3 regions of the Rossellomorea sp. LJF3 genome follow, and region 3 is predicted to be linked to each of the others. Evidence: riboswitches for the same ligand, from Rfam matches in the RefSeq annotation. Region 3 holds a riboswitch; each other region holds the start of a gene.

Region 1 (5,491 bases), on a different contig from region 3:
TGGAGTGAGGATTGGCGTCATCGGATTAACGGCCTATTTCAAACCTTTTTACGAAGCTCTCGGCTGGAACATCACCTCCCCTTTGGATGAACTGAGGAAGTTGGTTCAGGAGGTTCGCCAAAGCGTCGATATGATCATACTCCTTTCCCATTTGGGAATAAGGGACGACGAGATGATCGGGGAACAATTCCCTGAAATAGACGTTATTCTGGGTGCCCACACTCACCATGTCTTACCCAAGGGGAAAGAGGTGAATGGCACCATGCTTGGTGCTGCAGGGAAATACGGTCATTATGTCGGTCATATGATGATTGAGATGAATACATCCACAAAGCAGATCATGGAAAAGAAGGCACGTCTATATGAGCAGGATGAACTTCCGTCTGTTGTCAGGGAAGCGGAGGACAGAGATCAATGGTTCCGGGACGGGGAAGAGCTATTAAAGCAGGAAGTGACCTGCCTGACAAAATCCTTCCCGGTTGATTGGTTTCACACGTCCCCACTGCCTGAAGTGCTTAGTGATGCACTAATGGAATGGTGTGGAGCGGATTGTGGCTTCCTTAATGCCGGTCTCCTCATAGATGGACTTGACGAAGGAATGGTGACAAAGCAGGACTTTCACCGCATTCTTCCCCACCCGATCAACCCCTGCATGATCCGGATGAAGGGAGCCGAGCTGAAGGAAATCATTAAGCAGACCCTTAATGAGGACTGGCCGCATCTTGATGTGAAGGGACTTGGTTTCAGGGGGAAAGTGATGGGGAGGTTCGTGTATTCGAATATCCACTTTAAAGACCATGATATCTTCATCGGAAACACTCCGATCGACCCCGGTAAGATATACAAGCTGGCCCTTCCGGATATGTTTACATTCGGCCACTTCTTTCCGGACCTTCAGAGGCTTGAGAAGAAGTACTTTATGCCGGAATTTTTACGGGATGTCCTCGAATGGAAATTGAAACAGTAAATGTCTCACCGTTTCGTCACTCATGACATACATATGAGTGAAGGGAGCGATGAAACATGATGAATGTATCTCCGATTACCATTGGGGGACATACCTTTACAGCCATTTCTGTTGCACTTCCGAAAACCAATCTCCTCGTCGTGACGAGTGAAAAAGGATATATCATGTGTGGGGCACTTGATGTTGCGCTGCTGAATGAAAAATTAAAGGACAGGGGGATCATCGCGGGAAGAGCGGTTGGTGTGAAAACCATCGATCAGCTCCTCGATGCGCCACTGGAGTCCGTCACCTATGAAGCAGCGAATCTCGGCATCCACACGGGAATGGCCGGAAGGGACGCGCTGTTGAAAATGATATAGAACCTGAAAATGACCAGTGCTCTCCTGAGCGGCTGGTCTTTATTTTATTCCTGATTTCCTCTATATTCTTTCATGAATATTTAACCAAATACACCTTGCAAGATCATTTTTATCCTTTATAATGGAGATACTAGGAAATTTTGTCGAAAAATGAAAGAATTACATAGGAGAATTCTATGAGGCTTATATCAACACGGGCTTTGAAACCCGGCATGGTTCTAGCTACAACGGTATATAATATGAGAGGTCAAGCGTTGATTCATGATAATGTTCCCATTACAGAACGCATGATTTACAGATTGCAGGAGCTTAGTATTCAGTATGTTTATATTGAAGACTCTCTTTCCAGTGGAATTCATGTGAAGGGGACCGTTTCGAGTAAAGTGAGACAAGAGGCGGTCCAGAATATCGAGATGGCCTTCAATCAATTAAGCACATCCAACGAGAAGCCAAGCCTCCTCGTGATTGAAGATAGTGCCACTCAATTGAAGCAGGTGATTGATGTCGTCCTGTCCGAAGTAAAGGCGAATCATGATCTTTTGACGATTTTGACAGATGTGTTTACATACGACTCCTATATTTTTCATCACTCATTTAATGTTACGTTATATACACTTTCCATCGGTCTTGAACTTAAGCTTTCACAGAAGCAGCTGGAGCAGCTTGGGGTTGGGGCGATCCTCCACGATATCGGTAAGATGCTTGTGCCCGAAGAGATCCTGCTGAAGCCCGGGAAGCTTACAGAAGATGAATTCTCGGAAATCAAGAAACACTCTGAACATGGCTTTGAGATCTTGAGACAGCTGCATTCAGTGTCCCTGATCATCGCACACTGTGCCTATCAGCATCATGAGAGGCTCGATGGGTCCGGTTATCCGCGGGGGATCAGGGGTGAGGATATCCATCCGTTCGCAAAGATCATCGCTGTGGCCGATGTATTTGACGCCATGACGTCAAACAGGGTGTACAGAAAAGCGATGCTTCCCCATCAGGCTTTAGAGGTATTATACGCAGGATCGGGATCCCTGTTCGATTCACAAGTGATCGAAGCCTTCCGGTCATCGGTCGCGATGTATCCGAATGGCATGATCGTGGAACTGAATGATGGTAGGAAAGGGATTGTGACCGATCAAAATAGAGGAGTCACAGACCGTCCTGTCATACGGATCATCGAAGAAGATGGGCAGGAGTCAGACTCTCCTTATCTACTCGATTTAAGCAAGGAATTAGACAAGGTCATCACAGGCTTTGATCCGGATTATGAACCGCAATCTCTTAAGATTAAATAAATTTTTGCGCTAAACCCCTCTTACAATGCATACAAATAGCTTGTAAGGGGGGATTTTTTGTGTCTAAGTTCAAAACCTACAAACCCCGAAGAGGAGGTCCGCTGCCTTTTCGTCATGTCATGATCATTACGTTTCTGTTCTTTATGATTTCAACTGGATTCGGATTGTGGATCATTAACAAAGGGTTGAAGCCGACTCTCCTTGCGTATGCCGAGACACAGACGAGCAGGATCGGTACCCTGGTGATTAACAAAGCCATCAATAAGAAGATTGCCGATGTTCTGGATATTTCGGATATAACCGAAGAAGTGAAGAATTCAGAAGGAGATATCGTTTCATTTAAATATAATACACAGACGATCAACAGGGTCCAGGCAGAAATTACGAATCTTGTGCAGCAGAACCTTCAGGAAGCAGAAGCCGGGAATATAGAAAACCTGGAGTTTCTCACTGAGGTGGAAATTGATGAAGGGAAGTCGAAAACATCGAAGGGCATCACCTATTCCGTTCCATTGGGGCAGGCAACGAACAACGTACTGCTCGGAAACCTGGGGCCGAAAATCCCGATCCGCTTTCATTCCATAGGTGACGTGCGTTCCGATGTGAAAACGACGGTGGAGCAGTTCGGGATCAATAATGCAGTTGTGAAGGTATTTGTGGAGCTTGAAGTGAATGTGCAGATCATCATCCCGTTTGCAACCAAAACCGAAACGATCAAGCAGGATATCCTGGTTGCCATGGGTACCGTGCATCTGGATGTACCGCAATTTTACAACAATGGTGGAGGGGAATCGAGTCCTTCCATTGAAATTCCCACAAATTAGTCAGGAAAAGAAGTTGTCAAAAGAATGATAGTTTGTTATATTAATAAAGAAAATTTTATAACACACCACATCATCAGTCCGATGGGGTAGAGGCGCAGGGTTCAAGAGTAATCTGTTCGAGGATGACAACGGAGAAAACAGATGAAAGGGAATCTTTGCCGAAGTAAATATGCTTGTCAATGGGATATTTGCTGGGGTTGTCTTGAAGAAGGATAACACTGTCATTATAGGGAAATCTCTATAATGGGGAGCTACAGATCGTGATGGAGCACTTACGTTACTAACAAAGGTAATGATAGTTTCTCTATCGTTGCCTTTTTTTATTATCCTCTATCATGCTACGATGGTTCCCCCCTATCAAATAGGAGGAGGACACTATGGAAAACACGATTTACTCATTATTACCACCCTTTTTAGCCATTCTTATGGTTATCCTTACGAGACGGGTTCTACTTTCACTGGGAGTAGGGATCGTCGCATCTGCCTTTTTGTTGGCAGACTTCTCAATTACCAAAACATTCAGCTTTATGTGGGACGCCTTTAAAGGTATCTTTGTCGCAGACGGAGGACTTAACACCTGGAATGTCTACATTGTTTTCTTCTTACTCATTCTTGGTATCATCACGGCATTTGTGAACATTTCCGGCGGGAGCCGCGCATTCGGTGAATGGGCGATGAAACGTGTGAAGACAAGACAGGGCGCACAGCTTCTTGCTGCGGTACTGGGTATCATCATTTTCATTGACGACTATTTTAATGCCCTTGCTGTCGGACAGGTTTCAAGACCCATTACCGATCGTCACAGAGTCTCACGTGCTAAATTAGCCTATATCATTGATTCAACATCGGCTCCGATCTGTGTCGTTTCCCCGATTTCAAGCTGGGGAGCATACATCATCGGGATCATCGGCTCCATTCTTGCAACACACAATATCACGGAGTACACGGCATTTTCAGCATTCATTCAAATGATTCCAATGAACCTTTATGTATGGGCGGCAGTACTGCTTGTCGTCATGGTTGCCTATAAAGGACTCGACTTCGGAAAAATGAAAGAGCATGAAGTAAGGGCCCTTGAAACGGGAGATCTTTATGATCCAGGCAAAGAGATTCCCGGTGAATTGAAAAATGATCTTCCAGTGAGCTCAAAAGGCTCGGTAGGCGATCTTGTCTGGCCGATCGTAGCCCTAGTAATTGGGACTGTTTCCATGATGCTGTGGACTGGGTATCAAGCGGTGGGATCATTTGACCTGCTGCCGATTTTTGAAAATACGGATGTAACCAAATCCTTATTGTATGGTGGATTATTCGGACTTCTTATTTCCCTGATTTTCTTCCTTCGTCAAGTCAGCTTGAAAGGAATTGAAGCGAGTGCGATCGGGACAGCCGTAGTGGAAGGTATCAAGTCGATGCTGCCGGCTGTTTACATCCTTATCTTTGCATGGACGATCGTGACACTCATCGATCAGCTGCAGACGGGTACGTATCTTGCAGGCCTTGTTGAGCAATCGAATCTTCCGATGCAGGCACTTCCTGTCATCTTATTCCTGGTTGCCGGCATCATGGCATTCTCAACGGGGACGTCATGGGGATCGTTTGGTATTTTACTGCCGATCGCAGGTGAAATTGCTGCAGCTTCAGACGTGAGCATCTTACTTCCTGCCATGGCAGCGGTATTGGCCGGATCTGTATTGGGTGACCACTGTTCACCTATTTCCGATACAACGATCCTTTCTTCCACAGGAGCGGGAAGCAACCATATCGATCACGTGCTGACACAGCTTCCGTACGCGATCCTCGGTGCGGTCGTTGCAGCCATCGGTTACCTTGTTTTGGGATTCACCGGCAGCACCATCCTTGGTCTCGCTGTTGTCATCATTTTGATTCTGGCCTTTGCCTTTTTATTCGGTGAAAAAGCAAAGCCGGCATCTGCAGAGTAATTCATAATAAAAACCAGGAGCCATCAGGGCTTCTGGTTTTTTTATGGAATCCCACCGATCTGCCCTCCTGATCCTATCGTCTCCCATTCTCCAAAATCCGACAAAATTCTTA
Region 2 (5,491 bases), on a different contig from region 3:
TGAGCAAAGACACGTACCGTGATATGACAGATGAAATAGCCAGATTCCTCAATGGCGGATACAAGGAAATCAAGAACCAGCTGACGGTGAAAATGAATGAAGCATCAGAAAATCTGGAGTTTGAAAGAGCGAAGGAATTCCGCGATCAGATTCTCCATATCGAGGCGACCATGGAAAAACAGAAGATGACGATGACCGATTTCACCGACCGTGATGTGTTCGGATACTCCGTTGATAAAGGCTGGATGTGTGTTCAGGTATTCTTCGTCCGGCAAGGGAAGCTCATTGAGCGGGATGTGTCTTTATTCCCCCTTTATAATGAACCCGAAGATGAGTTCCTGACGTTCCTGGGTCAGTTCTACTCCAAATCCAACCACTTTAAGCCGAAGGAGATCTTTTTGCCTGAAGAGATCGATATCGAACTCGCGGAAAAACTTCTCGAGGTAAAAATGACCCAGCCAAAACGGGGTAAAAAGAAAGAGCTTGTGAAGCTTGCCGAGAAAAATGCCCAGCAGGCACTTGGAGAAAAATTCGCACTGATCGAGAGAGATGAAGAGCGGACGATCAAAGCCATTGAAAGGCTTGGGGAACATATGGGGATTTATACACCTTTCCGAATCGAAGCCTTTGATAACTCCAATATCCAAGGAAGTGATCCCGTATCGGCGATGATTGTGTTCTTAGACGGGAAACCTGCCAAGAAAGAATACCGTAAATACAAGATCAAAACCGTCAAGGGCCCCGATGATTATGATTCCATGAGGGAGGTTGTCCGGAGAAGGTATACGAGAGTGCTGAAAGACGGACTTCCTTTACCGGACCTCATCATCATCGATGGGGGAAAAGGTCAGATCGAAGCGGCAAGGGACGTGATCGAGAATGAATTGGGTCTCGACATCCCGATCGGAGGCCTTGCGAAAGACGATAAGCATCAGACATCGGAACTGCTGTACGGCAATCCGCTGCAAATCGTCCCCCTTGAAAAACGCAGCCAGGAATTCTATCTCCTCCAGCGCATCCAGGATGAAGTCCACCGGTTCGCCATCACCTTCCACCGTCAGCTAAGAGGCAAAAGCGCATTCCAATCCACCCTCGACGACATCGACGGCATCGGTCCGAAAAGGAAGAAGCAGCTTCTAAAACATTTCGGATCCATGAAGAAGATGAAAGAAGCAACCGTGGAGGAGTTTATTGAAATAGGTATACCGGAAGCCGTAGCCAGGGAATTGGCAGAGAAATTGAAATAGGAACTGCTATAAATAATATTTTTCAACATCTTTATTCCTTTTATTAAAGTGTTTGGTTTATTTATTGCTTCTGCAGTACCTAATGAAAAAGCAGAGTTGATTGGAGCGCAAGGTGCTCGACTCCTGCGGGAAACGCGTGGAAGTTGAGACCCCACAGGGCTTTAGCCCGAGGAGGCTCAACCCACGCCCCGCGGAAAGCGAGCACCTGGAGCGCAAATCAACCACAGTATGCTTATTCGAAAAAGCTAACTAAAACACAATGAAATGGAATATTGACTCAATTAGCCATTGAATCAATATTTCCCCTATGCTATAATAAACAAAAATTTATAACATTATCACTTTTTAAGTGGTGATAGAGGTGCGAACTTCAAGAGTACAGGCAAAGAGGGGTATGAGCCCCGCCGACATGCCTGGAAAGGGGAGAATCGCCGAAGTGGTTATAGTCTCATACTATATCCGCTGGTCCTGCGTTTAAGAAATGCAGGATTGTCAAGATGATTCAATCTTGGAGAGCTATCTCACAATGCCGATGAACCTATTTGTATGTTCTGCTGTATGTTCATAAAGCAATGAGATATTATTCTCATTGCTTTTTTTATTATCAGCGCAGGATTTCGTGACAAAGATCCTGTCCTATGGACGTGTAGGATGATTGTGATTGTACTCTTCATCATCAAAAGGAGCGGAGACGCTCAGAAAGAGGGAGAAGTCGTGAGTATTATTGTTCAAAAATTCGGCGGGACTTCAGTAGGGTCTGTGGAAAGAATTCAAAATGTTGCGTCAAGGATCATTGAAGAAAAAGAAAGAGGGAATGATGTGGTCGTCGTCGTATCTGCCATGGGGAAAACGACGGATACACTCGTTGGTCTTGCAAGGGAAATCACGTCTCAACCGAGCAAAAGAGAAATGGATATGCTGCTCTCAACCGGGGAACAGGTGACCATTTCACTCCTGACCATGGCCCTTATCCAATCGGGGCATGATGCCATTTCATTCACTGGCTGGCAGGCCGGCATCGAAACGGAATCAGTCCATAGCAATGCAAGGATAACCAATATTCATACCGATAAAATGGCGGCTCACCTTCAGGAAGGAAGAGTGGTCATCGTAGCGGGATTCCAGGGCATGACAGAAACGGGGGAAATCACAACACTCGGACGGGGCGGGTCGGATACGACGGCCGTTGCGATCGCGGCTGCCCTGAAGGCGGAGCGCTGTGACATCTATACGGACGTAGACGGGGTATACACGACAGATCCCCGCTATATAGAAGGAGCAAGGAAGTTACCGTCGATTTCCTATGATGAAATGCTCGAACTTGCAAATCTCGGGGCCGGGGTCCTCCATCCAAGGGCGGTGGAGTTTGCCAAGAATTATCAAATCCCGTTGGAAGTCAGATCCAGCATCGAAAGAGTGGAAGGAACGTATATTGAGGAGGAAGCAAGCATGGAACAGAACTTGATTGTAAGAGGAGTAGCATTTGAGAATGAGATTACCAGGGTCACCGTTTTCGGACTGGGAAATGCATTGACAGGACTATCATCCGTGTTCACTACGTTGGCGGAAAATCATTTGAACGTAGACATCATCATCCAGACCCAGACGGATCAGAATACGACCAATCTATCTTTCTCCATCAAGGAGCACGATCTCGATGAAACCCTTGCTGTTCTTGAACGAAATAAGGAACAGTTGAATTTCACACACGTCGAGCATGAAAGTGGGCTTGCGAAAGTCTCCATTGTCGGTTCTGGAATGATTTCAAACCCGGGTGTGGCAGCGGAAATGTTTGAAGTACTGGCTCAAAACGACATCGTGGTGAAAATGGTCAGCACTTCTGAAATTAAAGTGTCCACAGTAGTGGATGGAGAGAATATGCAAAAGGCAGCAGGTGTCTTACATACGGCCTTTCATCTGGATGCCGTGAAACTGGAAGAAATCACGCTGTAAGATCAACATGTAAAAGGGTTGCCTGGAATATTCCAGGCAACCCTTTATTGGGAGTATGATTACTCGATACGGTCTTTGTCGTCCCATCTTACCATTACTTTGACCGATTGGCTCCGTTTATGTAATTCGTCAGCAGCTTCTGCCACACATTTTCTTTGAAGCTGAATCTGTTCGGCAATAAAGCCCGTTTCCAGTTTGAAGTTCACATCCGTTTTCAGTGACAGACGCCGTTCGATCACAGGTCCGTTCAATTCAAATGTCATTTCATTTCTTTTTTGTTCCAGAAGTGTAAGGGTACCCCATCCAGCTTCATCGAAAAAGGAAGATATTTCTTCCGTTGACTGAAGGGGGAATTTCCTCGAGAGCTGCTTTCCTCCCCAGTATAGGATATCGGGTGTGTGTTTTCCCAGTATGTCTGGAATCAAGATGTCGCGTAACATTTCATATCCGAAGATTGGAACGGACGGCTGATGTACTTCTTCTTTTTTCTGTTCCAAGTAAATCCCCTCTTTCTATAAAACTATTATATACATGAAAGAGGTAATTATCATCCCATACCTTGAAAAAATGACCTTGGGATATTTTGGTGCTATAATATTTATTGTTCATTTATTAGAATTTTCGAACATTTAATTGGGCAAAACCTCATGTTTTCCGTTGTTGATATATTGAAAATATTTTTGCGGTATTGTCGAATTTATGTATACGTTTTCTTGACGCTTCCACTCCTTGGGAGTAAAATGAACATGTCACATTATTGTTACAATATAAAATATGTATCGTTGTCTAATCATCAATGAAAGGCATTAGAAAACGAATTCATATTTTATCATTAAGGGGGGTAAATCATGGCTGGAAATCGAGAATTTAATTATCGCAGGCTTCATTCATTGCTAGGTGTTATTCCAGTTGGATTATTTTTAACACAACATTTAGTCGTGAACCATTTTGCCACTGGTGGGGAAGAGTCATTTAACCAGGCGGCGCATTTTATGGAAAGTCTTCCTTTCCGTTATTTCCTTGAAATCTTTATCATCTTCCTTCCATTGTATTTCCATGCAATTTACGGAATTTACATTGCATTCACTTCAAAGAATAATGCAAGCAGATTTGGTTATTTCCGTAACTGGATGTTTTTACTTCAACGTGTATCTGGAGTGATCACATTTATTTTCGTAACATGGCATATTTGGGAAACAAGGGTCGCTGCAGCGTTCGGAGCTGAAGTGAACTTTCAGATGATGGAAAACATTTTATCCAATCCGTTGATGTTAGGATTTTACGTGCTTGGTGTTCTTTCAACGATTTTCCACTTTGCAAATGGATTATGGTCATTCTGCGTTAGCTGGGGACTTACGGTTACACCTCGTTCTCAATTAATTGCTACATATGTTACGATCGGGATTTTTGTCGCGTTATCGGTTGTCGGTATGCGTGCAATCTTTGCCTTCGTATAAGCAGAAAAATATACGAGTCTGATAGATAAGCAAGTGCTCTCGAAGTATGGTAGGAAAAGGAGTGAGTCACGATGAGTAAAGGTAAAATCATCGTTGTCGGTGGCGGTTTAGCCGGCCTGATGGCCACAATTAAAGCAGCAGAAAAAGGAACGCAAGTCGATTTATTCTCACTGGTACCCGTTAAGCGTTCTCACTCTGTATGTGCACAGGGTGGAATTAACGGAGCCGTCAATACAAAGGGAGAAGGGGATTCTCCTTGGGAACATTTTGATGATACGGTTTATGGTGGGGATTTCTTAGCGAATCAACCGCCTGTTAAAGCAATGACGGAAGCAGCACCAGGGATCATTCACTTACTCGATCGTATGGGTGTTATGTTTAACCGTACACCTGAAGGATTACTGGATTTCCGTCGCTTCGGTGGGACGCAGCATCACAGAACCGCTTTCGCTGGTGCTACCACTGGTCAGCAGCTGTTATATGCTTTGGACGAGCAGGTTCGGCGTCATGAAGTGGCTGGATTAGTCAGCAAATTCGAAGGCTGGGAATTCCTTGGAGTCGTCATTGATGACGAAGGAGTCGCAAGAGGGATCGTTGCCCAGAACCTTCAAACGATGGAAATCAAATCATTTGCAGCAGATGCCGTGATCATGGCGTCAGGTGGACCGGGGATCATCTTCGGTAAGTCTACGAACTCTGTCATCAATACAGGTTCTGCCGCATCGATCGTTTATCAGCAAGGTGCGTATTATGCAAATGGTGAGTTCATCCAGATCCACCCGACAGCCATTCCTGGTGACGATAAGCTTCGTCTCATGAGTGAATCGGCACGTG
Region 3 (5,491 bases):
CAGAATGATCGATTTGGAATGATTCAATAAACTGAACGCAATATTCCGCAGGACATGGATGAAGAAAATCGAGTGCTTGGACATCCCCCTGCTTCTGATCAGATCAACATACGTCTTCCCGTATTCATCATTCACCAATAGATAGATGATCCTGAACAACATGATCGTCGGCAAGATGGACAGGGTCACAATTGGGACGAGATACACCTTTTCCTGGGAGCCGACGATCGGAAACAGCAGCACCCCCGTCTCTTTCAAGATGAAAATCACACCGTATTGAATGACGATCAAGATGAAGATATCGGGTGTGGACTCGAGCAGGTTGGTCGCCCTAAGGATGAACTTTGACCAGCTGGAAGGCAGCAAATGTGTAAGGTACGCAAGGAATATGCCCATGAGGACGGATAAAAGAAAGGCAGACAAAAAGATCGAAACAGAATAGAAATACGGCTCCCAGAAGGCCGGGAACATAGGATACGAGTTGTTCGATTCATTCGTGATGGTCATCGACTCAGAATGGACGAGGGAGGTTGAAATCTCCACAATATTGAGTATATATTGTTTCAGACTGAGATCCACGCCTTCGTTGAACAAGCCGATGAGACCTGTAAGAAGAATGATCCCGAACAGAACCAAGACAAATTTCAACACCATAGAACCGATCGAATTAAGATTCATAGATTGATCCTCCGAATTCATTGGATAAAGTTACCTTTACGTTATCATAACAACCCAGAAATTACCATAAAAAAAAGGATGGAACCCTTTGGACTCCACCCTTCTTTTCCCTATCGATCCTTCCGCACAAGATCCGCATACGTCTCCCGCTCGATCACGACCCGGGATTCCCCGTTATCCACAAACACAACTGCCGGTCTCGGTATCCGGTTATAGTTACTCGCCATTGAATACCCGTAGGCCCCCGTACTGAACACAGCCAGGATATCCCCGTAATTCGTCGGCGGCAGCATCAGGTCCCAGATGAGCATGTCGCCAGACTCGCAGCACTTCCCCGCGATGCTCACAAGCTCCGTACATTCCTCATTCGGACGGTTGGCCAGTACCGCGTGATACTTCGCCTGATACAGCGCCGGGCGTATATTATCCGTCATCCCTCCGTCAATCGCCACATAAGTGCGCACATCCGGGATGATTTTCTTTGAGCCCACTTTATACAACGTCTTACCTGCTTCCGCCACCATGCTTCGACCCGGCTCCACCCAGACTTCCGGGAGTGGGTATTCATTTTTGGCAAAATAGGTTTTCACACTATCCGTTATCCCCTTGACATAGGTCGGAATCGGCAGAGGCTGGTCTTCTTCCGTATACCGGACACCAAATCCGCCACCGATATTCAGAACCGGCATCGTGACGTCCAAATCGATCCGGATCCGCTGCATGAAATCAGACAATATCCGGATCGCCTGATCAAAGCCTTCCTGTTCAAAAATCTGAGATCCGATATGGGAATGGAGGCCGAGCAATGAGAAGTACGGCTTCCTGATCGCAAGCCCAATCGCCGTTGCCGCCTGACCGTTTGAAATGCTGAATCCGAACTTCGAATCTTCCTGGCCCGTCGTGATGTATTCATGAGTATGGGCTTCCACGCCCGGTGTGACCCTGATAAGGATCTGCACCTCCTGCTCCCGCTCTTTTGCCAGGTCATGAAGCAGTTCAAGTTCAAGGAAACTATCGACGACAAAGCAGCCGATTTCAGCTTCAAGAGCCATTCTAAGCTCCTCTTCGGATTTGTTGTTCCCGTGAAAATGGATGCGTGCTGCCGGGAAACCAGCTTCAAGTGCCGTATACAATTCCCCGCCTGAGACCACATCCAGGGAGAGGTTTTCTTGCTCCGCCAGACGCACCATTTCTTTACAAAGAAATGCCTTACTCGCATAGGCAACCTGATATTTCAGACCACTTTCATGGAATGCATCCCGGAACGATTTCGCATTCCCGCGGATCATCCCTTCATCATAAACCATCAGGGGCGTGCCGTATCTTTCGACAAGCTCTCCCGTACCGATCCCCCCGATCATTAAATCCCCTTGAACATTCACATCAACTGTACTCATTTTCCCTAACTCCTTTAGACTCTCTAAAAAAACACAAAAAAACCGTATGAAGCAGATGCTCATACGGTTTTTCATCAAAGTTTACGGAAACATGATGAAGACTATGTATTAACATCTCTTCAATAGTGCTCCACAACCTTTTGCATTGTGACAGTCCAGCATTTCTTCAATGCTGGCCCAACAAAAAATAGAATTGGCTATTTTCTGCTTCGGCGATCTGCCTTTCCCAACTTATCCCGGAATCCATTATTCTCAAAGAAGGTACTCATCATTCTCGCGCCTCTATTATCAGAGAGTGACTGTATATTTTTTATTGGCATAACTATATCATTCTCTTGAAATGGTTGTCAATTGGTTTCTGGATATAGCGTGATTTCGGAGCTCGTATTACCATTTATTTCAAAAATACGCATAAACTATGGGGAATGACGCAATTAATTTAATAACGACGCAATTACTTCCATTATGACGCAATCACCCTCGAAAACGACGCAATCAAGGACGATTTTCCCACAATGATGTGAATGTGATAGTCTGAAGCCCTTAAAAACCACCAATCAAGGATTAAAAAACTATTATTAACTTCCTTAGTGAGGATTTTTCCTCTAAAATGAATTTAAAATAAACGATAGTGTATGTATCAGAAAGGAGTGCTTCCCATCAAAGAACTGACTCTCGGTATCATTTCATCCATGTTCTTTGCCGTCACCTTCATCCTGAACCGGTCCATGGAGCTTGCCGGCGGAAGCTGGATGTGGAGTTCGTCCCTGCGTTTTTTGTTCATGCTCCCTTTCCTTTTCCTTATTGTAGGTTTACGGAAGAATATAAATCAAGTGTGGATTGAAATGAAGAAGAAGCCATACGAGTGGCTGACGTGGAGCTTTGTCGGGTTTGTCCTCTTTTATGGTCCATTGACGTATGCGGCAGCATATGGACCTGGCTGGCTTGTTGCGGGCACGTGGCAATTCACGATTGTGGCAGGGATCCTGCTCGCTCCCTTGTTTTTCACATCAGGGCCTGTAAGGCGGAGGCACGCCATTCAAAAAAGGGCTCTCGGCATTTCCTCGATCATTTTAATCGGAGTGCTGTTCATCCAACAGGAAAATGCCAGTGGGCTGTCTCTTTCAGAAATGATCGCAGGAGTCTTACCGGTGATCATCGCAGCATTCGCTTACCCCCTTGGGAACCGTAAAATGATGGAGGTATGCGGTGGGAAGCTTGATACGTTCCAACGGGTACTCGGCATGACGATCGCAAGCACCCCCTTCTGGTTGATCCTTGGAAGCTATGCATTTTTAAAAGTAGGCGTTCCCTCCACTGGTCAAGTGACACAATCCTTTATCGTGGCCGTTTGCTCAGGTGTGATTGCGACTTCCCTCTTTTTCCTTGCGACGAATATGGCAAGGCATCATCCCGGGAAGCTCGCGGCAGTGGAAGCGACCCAGTCGACCCAGATCCTGTTCGTCATCATGGGTGAAGCGGCCATCCTTTCCGTTCCCATTCCATCAGGGTTTGCTCTCCTCGGCATCCTCCTGATCATCGCCGGCATGATCATCCATACCGTCAACGTGAAAAGAATGAATGCCGGATTGGTGAAACCGGTAAAATCCGCAAGCTAAAAAGGAGGAGCACCCCACTCTTGGGCTGCTCCTCCTTTTTCTTATTTAAATACCTGCCTTCTCATCCACTGGGTCGCAGCCCATTTGTCCCCGATGACAACCGGTGCACCGCCATGGAGCGTCAAGTCATTCAACTCTTGATTATCATAGAAATATTCGAAGTAAACCGCCATTCCCTTTTGAGGGGAAACTGAGAGATTCAGCTTCGGGAAGTAGGTTTCCCCGCCTTCCTCTACGTCATTCAAATACATGACAAGGGTACTGATCCTCGGATTCTTCACAGGCCTTGCCGATGCCGAGAAGAAATCGAAATGAGCCTTGTATTCCTGTCCCGGTTTATAGTTCAGGATTTGAAGACCTTCCCCGTGCTCAACGGGTATATTCATAATTTGAGAGACTCGCTTTTCAACACGTGTCACGACGTCATGACTTTCTTCCAAAAAGACAGAACTGCTCGTTCTCAGTCCATCGACTGTCCTTGTGTTCCCGATTTTTGAACGCTCGACACGGTCCTTAGACAATTGGATGAGTTCATCACATTCTTCATGACTCAGCACATTGCCAAGCACGACGATCAATGGCTCCTCCATTTTCGCGATGATCTGGATATCCCGGTCTTCCGTCTTGATTTTATTCCCCGTGTGGTGGAAAATCGTTTGTTCCTTTACAGCTGTTTCAGTCGTATTCATTGCCAACTTTCATCAACCTCTTATCGTATTTTTAACATTCTGAATTTTTACATTGGTGGAAGCATTCTTTGAATCTTCCAGACTGGAAAAACGATAGCAACTTTAGGCATAACTGTATATTTTATTCGGTTGTTTCCTCCTGCATGTCAAAATATGAGAGTGTATTTTCATCTATTTTACACCCGGGATGAGGGGAATTCTATCTTTATTTTTTCTGTTTCCGCTGAAAAATAGTGTAGTTGACTTGGGTCTAGGATTGGCGCGGGTTCAGGGATGTCACAGAAAGGACACGTAGTCAAAACTCATAAAAAAAGACTGCCGGATCCCTTCCGACAGTCCACTAATTTATTTTTTCAACCCTTCATACTGTACCAATACTTCTTTTAAGATCTCACTATCCGTAGCAAGTCCGCTCACTTCCTTCAAAACATGAGCTGGTCCATGTTCCTTGATCATGCTCTGGATTTCCATGGCCTGTTCGTCTTCAGGATTGTCGAACAGGAGCGCTGCTGCAATCGCTTTGGCGAGATACGAATAAGACAGTCCCGCTTTTAGAGCCTCGGTGGTCGGACGGATCAAGCGGTCATCAGAACCAAGCTTTCTGATCGGCGCGCGTCCCACACGGGTGACATCATCATTCAAGTAGGCGTTTTTGAAGCGTTCGATGTTTTTATCAATATAAGCAAGATGGTCGTTTTCATCCAGACCATATTGCTTCACAAGATAGGCACCTGTTTCTTTCAACGTCTCCTTCACTTGTGCAGCGATTGCGTCATCGGCCAATGTCTGATCAATGGTAGATTTCCCTTGCAGATATCCAAGATAAGCTATGACAGCATGCCCTGTGTTCACCGTGAACAGCTTCCGCTCGATGAAGGGTGCAAGATCTTCTACGATCGTCATTCCTTCAACAGGCGGGATTTCTTCCGTCGTCTCAACCACCCACTCGTAGTATGGCTCAACGAGGACGTCCAATGAACCTTGATCCTGCATCGGTACAATGCGATCCACCGCTGAATTGAAGAAATAGACTTTGCCTTCAAGCTTTGCAGCCGTATCTTCATCAAGATTTTCCAAGATATGCTTTTTCAAAATATCCGTTGCACCG

The links. A riboswitch is a leader RNA that binds a small molecule or an ion and turns the genes downstream of it on or off. The one in region 3 is predicted to bind lysine.
Region 1: another riboswitch for lysine. It lies ahead of V8G47_RS07270 (Na+/H+ antiporter NhaC family protein); the one in region 3 lies ahead of lysA (diaminopimelate decarboxylase).
Region 2: another riboswitch for lysine. It lies ahead of V8G47_RS08390 (aspartate kinase); the one in region 3 lies ahead of lysA (diaminopimelate decarboxylase).

The regions. Positions count from the first base shown of each region.
Region 1 is NZ_JBANLY010000005.1:91,752-97,242, reverse strand. Features, by position in the region: gene V8G47_RS07290 (bifunctional metallophosphatase/5'-nucleotidase) at 1-967, shown strand, start outside; gene V8G47_RS07285 (YunC family protein) at 1,024-1,326, shown strand; gene V8G47_RS07280 (HD-GYP domain-containing protein) at 1,503-2,615, shown strand; gene yunB (sporulation protein YunB) at 2,675-3,439, shown strand; lysine riboswitch at 3,519-3,701, shown strand; gene V8G47_RS07270 (Na+/H+ antiporter NhaC family protein) at 3,817-5,379, shown strand.
Region 2 is NZ_JBANLY010000006.1:104,783-110,273, reverse strand. Features, by position in the region: gene uvrC (excinuclease ABC subunit UvrC) at 1-1,247, shown strand, start outside; lysine riboswitch at 1,596-1,774, shown strand; gene V8G47_RS08390 (aspartate kinase) at 1,962-3,200, shown strand; gene V8G47_RS08385 (YslB family protein) at 3,260-3,697, opposite strand; gene V8G47_RS08380 (succinate dehydrogenase cytochrome b558 subunit) at 4,049-4,657, shown strand; gene sdhA (succinate dehydrogenase flavoprotein subunit) at 4,729-5,491, shown strand, end outside.
Region 3 is NZ_JBANLY010000004.1:224,238-229,728, reverse strand. Features, by position in the region: gene V8G47_RS06605 (ABC transporter permease subunit) at 1-678, opposite strand, end outside; gene lysA (diaminopimelate decarboxylase) at 789-2,075, opposite strand; lysine riboswitch at 2,191-2,368, opposite strand; gene V8G47_RS06595 (DMT family transporter) at 2,735-3,694, shown strand; gene V8G47_RS06590 (2OG-Fe(II) oxygenase) at 3,736-4,383, opposite strand; gene V8G47_RS06585 (mannitol-1-phosphate 5-dehydrogenase) at 4,729-5,491, opposite strand, start outside.